DNA from 2 places in the Microbacterium sp. RG1 genome. Region 2 is predicted to be linked to the other one. Evidence: predicted binding sites of a transcription regulator. Region 2 holds the regulator's gene; the other holds the start of a gene.
The links. The regulator LexA, encoded in region 2, represses DNA repair genes until DNA is damaged. The targets are predictions, from matches to a motif close to TCGAACANNTGTTCGA.

Region 1: the regulator LexA is predicted to act here: its motif matches at 1,687-1,702, upstream of EHF32_RS15270 (HNH endonuclease signature motif containing protein).

The regions. Positions count from the first base shown of each region.
Region 1 covers NZ_CP034121.1:3,142,936-3,146,342, reverse strand. Annotated here, with positions in the region: gene EHF32_RS15280 (hypothetical protein) at 1-487, shown strand, start outside; gene EHF32_RS15275 (hypothetical protein) at 504-1,625, opposite strand; gene EHF32_RS15270 (HNH endonuclease signature motif containing protein) at 1,737-3,143, shown strand.
Region 2 covers NZ_CP034121.1:460,625-464,031, forward strand. Annotated here, with positions in the region: gene EHF32_RS02110 (dipeptidyl-peptidase 5) at 1-1,505, opposite strand, end outside; gene lexA (transcriptional repressor LexA) at 1,555-2,226, opposite strand; gene EHF32_RS02120 (LysM peptidoglycan-binding domain-containing protein) at 2,476-2,829, shown strand; gene EHF32_RS02125 (histidinol-phosphate transaminase) at 2,849-3,407, shown strand, end outside.

The sequences.
Region 1 (3,407 bases), 570 kb from region 2:
GCACATCGTGCTCGAGAACCGTCGCGCCCGCGTGCTGCGCACCACTGGCCGACGCTTCCGCGGCGAGCAGAGGCTGAGCCTCGAGGGCGACTTCGACCGCACCTTCAGCCTCTTCTGCCCGCGTGGCTACGAGACCGACGCGCTCTACATCTTCACGCCCGACCTCATGGCCCTCATGATCGATCTCGCATCCGACTGCGAAGCCGAGCTGCTCGACGGCTGGCTCGTGCTCTACAGCGGACGCCCCTGGCGACTCTCGACTCCGCGCGGCTTCACGCGACTCATCTCGCTCGTCGACCTCGTCGGACGCAAGATGCGCGCCCGCACCGAGTTGTATCGCGACGACCACGCGGATGCGGGGACCGCCCTCGCGATCCCCGGTCACCGCCTGCGCACCCGCCCCTCCTGGGGAGCGGTCGCCTCGACGATCGTGCCGGCCGCGTTCATCGCACTCGGGCTCCTATCGATGGTGCTCGACGCGTTCTGAGGGATGCGGGGCGCCGCTACGTGGCGCGAACCAGCGTCTTCTCGTGGATGCGCGCGTCGAGCAACCGGATGCGCTCTTCCGACCGCTCGACGGCCCGGCGATCCGCCCCGACGAACATTCGTCGCAACGCGGTGACCGGTGAGAACCGCGATTCCCCTCCCCGCCACAGGCTCGCCAGAGCCGCCAGTACTCCGAGAACGAGAAAGAGGATGCCGCTCGCGACCCATCCGCCCCATCTGCTGTCCATCCACCCCGACGCCGACGCGAGGACCAGCGCGACCCACCCGAGCATCGCGAAGACGGCACCCGCCACCCGCGCGAGCACAGCGAGGACCCCCGCGCCCAAGTAGCGCCCGAACTGAGCGATGAGGATGCCGTACCAACTCGCCGCTCCGATCGTCGCCGCTGTCGCCGCGATCGCCATGGCGTACCCGGCGTCCACGGGCGCTCCGACACCCGACGCATCCGTCAGGGCGACGAGCCGGATAGCGAGAAACCCCAGCCCAGCGGGCGCGAGCACCCCCGTCACGGCGATCCACGCGAGCACCTCCAGAATCGACCACGCAGGGCTCCGTAAGCGCAATGTCCCCGCGGCGGCGGCTCTCGCCCGAGCTCGATCCCGCTCGGCGATCGCGACCTCTCGCTGACGACGCGCCCCCGGAGCCCACGAGGCTCCCACCGTGAAAGCGAACAGCAGCGTGAGCAGCACGATCGCGACGATCGCCGCGGCTGTGCCGACCTCATCCAAGCCGGTCAGCGCCGACGGCAGCGCCAGTGTCGCGTGCCATACCGCCAGCATGCTGGCGACAGCGGCGACCGTCGAGAAGCGCTGTTCCGCCTCGGCGTACGCCTCGTGATCGACGGCCCGCCGGTCGCCGATCGCGTAGGTGATGCGCAGCACGAGAACACCGCTGCCGATGAAGCCCAAGGTCGCAATCGCCGTCTCGCGGAATCCATGACTCAGCGCCATCAGATCACGGAAGGATGCGCGGGGGTCGCCCGTCTCGAGCACCGGCGCGAACACGACGATCGCGCTCGCCAGCGCGAAGAACACACCTGACGCCACGACGGACAGCGCCTGCCGCCCCCGACCCGCAGGAACACCCGGCACGTGCTTCTCATCCACGTTCACCCCCACGATCGCACCCTAGCGACCCTCTGCCCGGCCCGCTCGTTCCCGCAGCCGCGACGTCACCTGTTCGTATCTTTGTTCTATCTTTATCACACATCGTCGTGCTAAAATACGACTATGTCTTCGAACGAGTATCGCCCCGTCGGGTTCTCCGACGCGGATGCGGCGACGCTCGCCGAGATCGCCGCGGCGGTCGAGAAGACTCAGGCCGAACTCGCCGCCCTCCAGGCGCGCATGACACGCGAGCTCGCGCGGGCAGAAGAGCTCGCCTGCCGCCAGTCGACCGGCGCGACACGCGGCGCTGCCGCCAGCGACATGGCCCATCGTGCGATCGCCTCCGAACTGGCGACCCCGCTTCACATCGCCGACCGCACCATGCAGCGGCGGATGACGCAGGCCGCCGAGATCGCACACGAGTACCCCGCCACGCTCGAGTCCCTCGCGGCCGGCCGCATCACCATGGGCCACGTCTACGCCATCACCGACGCGGGCGCGCACCTCCCCCACGAGAGCCGCGCCGAGTTCGAGGCGGCGGCGCTCCACAAGTGCGAGAACGACACCGTCGGGCGCGTGCGCCCGGCCGTGCGCATGCTCGCCGAACGTCTCCACCCGCGCACACTCACCGAACGCCACGTCGAAGCGCGCGAGACACGAAGCGTCACCGTCAGCCCGATCGATGACGGCATGTGCGAGCTCACGGCGATCCTGCCCCTCATCCTCGGCGAAGGCATCCACAACCGTCTCACCCAGCAGGGCACAGCCCTCCACGACGAGCGGATGCGGGCGACAGAACGCCTGCGCGACGCCCGCGCGGCGGGCGAGCCCGCATCCGAGACCGACGAGGTCCTCGCCTCCGACCGCCGCACGATGGATCAGCTGCGCGCCGACATCTTCGCCGACATGCTCCTCACCGCCCAGCCGGGCGCCGACCCCACACGCACCGACGATCGCCCCGGCGTGCTCGGCGCGATCCGCGCACACGTGCAGGTCGTCGTGCCGGTGCTCGCGCTCGCGGGAACCCACGAGTATCCTGCCGATCTTGCCGGCCGCAGCCCCGTCGACGCCGACACCGCCCGACGCCTGGTCGGCGCCGAGTCCGGCTGGGACCGCATCCTGACCCACCCCGTCAGCGGCGAGATCCTCGCAACCGACCGCTACCAGCCCACCCCGGCCCTCCGCCGCCGGCTTCGCGCCCGCGACGCGCACTGCCGTTTTCCCGGATGCCGAGTGCCGGCCATCCGCTGCGAGCACGACCACACCGTCGACTTCGCTCTCGGCGGTAAGACCCGGCTCGACAACCTCTCGGGGCTCTGCCAGCGACACCACTCGATGAAGCAGTTCACCGCGTGGAAAGTCACCCAGATCGGTGACGGGATCCTCGCCTGGACCTCACCGCTCGGACGCCCCTACCTCGACCATCCGCCCGCGCCGACGGTGCACTTCGTGCCCGATGAGATTCCCCTCGGCGTGCCATCGCGCTACGACGATGACGACGACCCGCCGCCCTGGGAGAACGCCGCCTGAACCCGGCCGGCAGCTTCCCCGCTCACTGCGATCACGTAGAACTGCTCAGTTCTCAGAGCGGGTGCGGGGTCGATCCGCGCCCGCGGGCACTCCCGCACGACACCGCCTCGGCGCGAACATCGCCCCCACGTGACTGCCCGGTGAGAACCGCTTTCTTGATGAAGCGCTCGCCCCGAGCGCGTTCCACGAAGCACCGGGCGAAACCTCACCACTCCCAGCGGAAACACAAGGGACACATAGCGATGACACGGTGAGGCCGCTCCA
Region 2 (3,407 bases):
GCGAAGACATCGCCGCCCGTCAGCGCCGAGAGCACCGTCCAGCCGCCGGCTGACCCTCCTTCGATCGCCAGTCGGTCAGGGTCCGCGAGGCCGGCCGCGGCGACATGCCGCGCGGCCGCGATCACGTCGTCGACGTCGGCGACGCCCCACTGGCCGCGCAGCCGCTCACGGTAGGCGCGCCCGTAGCCGGTCGAGCCGGAGTAGTTGACGTCGAGGACCCCGATGCCGCGGCTCGTGAAGTACGCGATCTTGCGCGATGCGGCCGGGCCCACATGGGCGGTCGGTCCGCCGTGCACCCACACGAGGCACGGGGCGAGCTCGTCGTCGGGGCCGTGGAGCTCCGGATGCGTCGGCGGGTAGAAGTAGGCGTGCACGGGGCCGTGGGGTCCGTCGGCGGTCAACGCGCGAGGTGCGGGCAACCACGGCTCGAGTGCGGAGAGATCGTCGCCGGACAGACGTTCCGGTGCCGCTGTGCCGTCCGCATCCACGAGCCAGAGTCCGAGCGGGGCGGATGCGGACGCCGTCGTGATCAGCAGGCGCGTACCGCGCGCATCCTCGAGGAAGGTCTGGGAGGCGCCGTCGATGCCCGCGGAGCGGATCGTGCCGTCGGCGGGATCGATCACCACGACAGAGTCCTCGCCGTTCGTGCGCACCGCGACGATCCGTCCGTCCTCGAGCGGGGCGAACCACCGCATCCCGAGCGTCCACAGCGCGCCGCCCGTGTCGGCGTCGTCATGGGTGAGGGTGCTGCGCTCGCCGGTGTCCGGTCGCACGCGCTGCACCTGCCACCGGCCGGACGCGTCGTCGAGGTAGAGCAGCTCGTCGGAGCCGGTCCACACCGGCTGGAGCGCCGAAGCCGCGCCGTCCGTGACGCTGACGACATCCTCGACCACGCCGTCGCGCAGACGCCCCACGTGCAGGCGCGTGCGGTCCCACGGCAGGTCGGGGTGATTCCACCCGATCCATGCGAGATGCCGACCATCCGGAGACAGCGCGGGCTGGGCGACGAAGTCGTCGCCGTGTGCGATGACCCGCGCATCGGCGCCATCGAGCGAGATCTCGACGATGGCCCGCTCCCCGGTGGATGCCGCGGTGCGCTCGCGCACCGCGAGCAGGCGGCCGGACGCCCACACCAGGCCTCCGAACGCCGTGCCGTCCGCCTCGGGCGTGAGCGGAGTGGGAGCGCTGCCCGAGTCGAGGACGTAGACGCGCTGGTCGCCGGCCTCCACGAAGAACAGTCGCCCGTCCTCGGCCGCGCACCACGCGCCGCCGCCGTACTCGTGCACCCGGGATCGCGCGTTCCACGGAGCGGGAAGGACATCCGCGATCCGACCGTCGCGCTGTCGACGGCGCACCGCCATGCGGCCGCCCTCCTCGGGCGCCGACTGCGCCCACCAGATCTCCTCGCCGACGAACCGCGCACCGTCGAAGCGCGTGGAGGAACTCGCGACGTCGGCGGCGGAGATGGGCGAGGGCCAGGAACCGTAGGAGCTGGTGGCGGTCATGCCCCCACGCTACGCGGCGGCCCGGGGGTCGTCCGAAGAGAGCGGCGAGTCAGACCGCGCGCATGAGCGCGACGACCTTGCCGAGCACGACGGCATCGTCGCCGAGGATCGGCTCGAAGGCCGTGTTGCGCGGCAGCAGCCATACGTGCCCGTCGCGGCGCCGGAACGTCTTCACGGTCGCCTCACCGTCGAGCATCGCGGCGACGACGTCGCCGTTCTCGGCCGTCGGCTGGGAACGGACCACGACCCAGTCGCCGTCGCAGATCGCCGCGTCGATCATCGAGTCTCCCGACACCTTCAGCATGAACAGGTCTCCCTTGCCCACGAGCTGGCGGGGCAGCGGGAAGATCTCTTCGACGTGCTGGTCTGCGGTGATCGGCACACCCGCAGCGATCCGCCCCACGAGCGGAACCAGCGCGGCATCGCCCACGGCGGGTGCGGCGTCGGCCGGGTTCTCGGCGGCGGTGCCCGGCAGATCGATCAGGACCTCCATGGCACGCGTCTTGCCGGGGTCGCGTCGGAGATAACCGGAGAGCTCGAGCTGGTTCAGCTGGTGCGTGACGCTCGAGAGCGACTTCAGTCCGACGGCGTCCCCGATCTCGCGCATGCTCGGCGGGTAGCCGTGGCGGGCGATCGAGTGCTGGATGACCTCGAGGATCGCGAGCTGCTTGTCGCTGAGGCTCTTGCGCCGGCGGGTCTGCGGCTTCTGGTTGGCGGCCATGCGGCGCTCCCGTCGGGTCTGTTCCGTTCGAATGTCGGAGGTCGGTGATTCGGTGTCCTCAGCGAAACCGTAGCGGGAATCGGCGGCGATCCAGTCCATGCGCAGGGCGTGTCGTCTTCGAAACTCGACCGGTTTCGCGATCGCTTGACAGTACTGTAAATCGAAGATAGCTTCGGAAGAGAAGTTCGTACCCGGCTCTCCCGGCCGGAGGGTCGGGTACGAATCTCTTCCCGTCCTGAAGGAGTCGTCATGAGCACGATCGAGTTCGCCGCCCCCGTCGCCACCCGCCTGCGTCTGACCGCGCGCGGTCGTCGGGTGCTCGCCTGGCTCGTCGCTCTGCCCGTCGTCGCGGCGCTGGCCGTCGGCGTGATCAGCGGCGGGTCCGCGCTCGCCTCCCGCGAGCCCGGCGCAGCCGCCGGCTCGTTCGAGATGGTGACGGTGATGGCGGGGGAGTCGCTGTGGTCGATCGCGGAGGAGGTCGCTCCGCAAGACGACCCGCGAGACGTCGTCGACGCGATCATGCGGCTCAACACCCTGCCGGGCGCGCAGGTGAGCGCCGGGCAACGTCTGGCCATCCCGGCGGAGTACACCTCGGGCGAGTGAGGTCCTGCGCGGTTCTACGATGGAGCGCGTGACGATCAGCCTCGATGATTTGCCGATCCGCGACGATCTGCGCGGACTCAAGCCCTATGGCGCGCCCCAAGCACCGCTTCCGGTGGCGTTGAACGTCAACGAGAACACGCATCCCGTCCCGGCCGACGTCGCGTCCGACATCCTCGCGTCGATCGGCGCCGCCCTCGAACAGGTCAACCGCTACCCGGACCGCGAGTTCAGCCGTTTGCGCGCGGCTTTCGCCGGCTACCTCGGTGGCGGACTGGTCGCGGAGCAGATCTGGGCGGCCAACGGGTCCAACGAGGTCCTCCAGCACGTCCTGCAGGCGTTCGCGGGTCCTGGGCGCACCGCGTTCGGCTTCGCGCCCACGTACTCGATGTACCCGCTGCTCACCCGGGCGACGGGGGCGGACTGGGTCGCCGGCACTCGCGCCGAGGACTACAGCCTGAGCGCTGTGTCCGCCGCGGAACAGGTGCGTCGGGCGGACCCGGACGTGATCTTCCTCTGCGCCCCGAACAATCCGACCGGAACGCCGATGACCCTCGACGTCATCGAGGCGGTGTACGAGG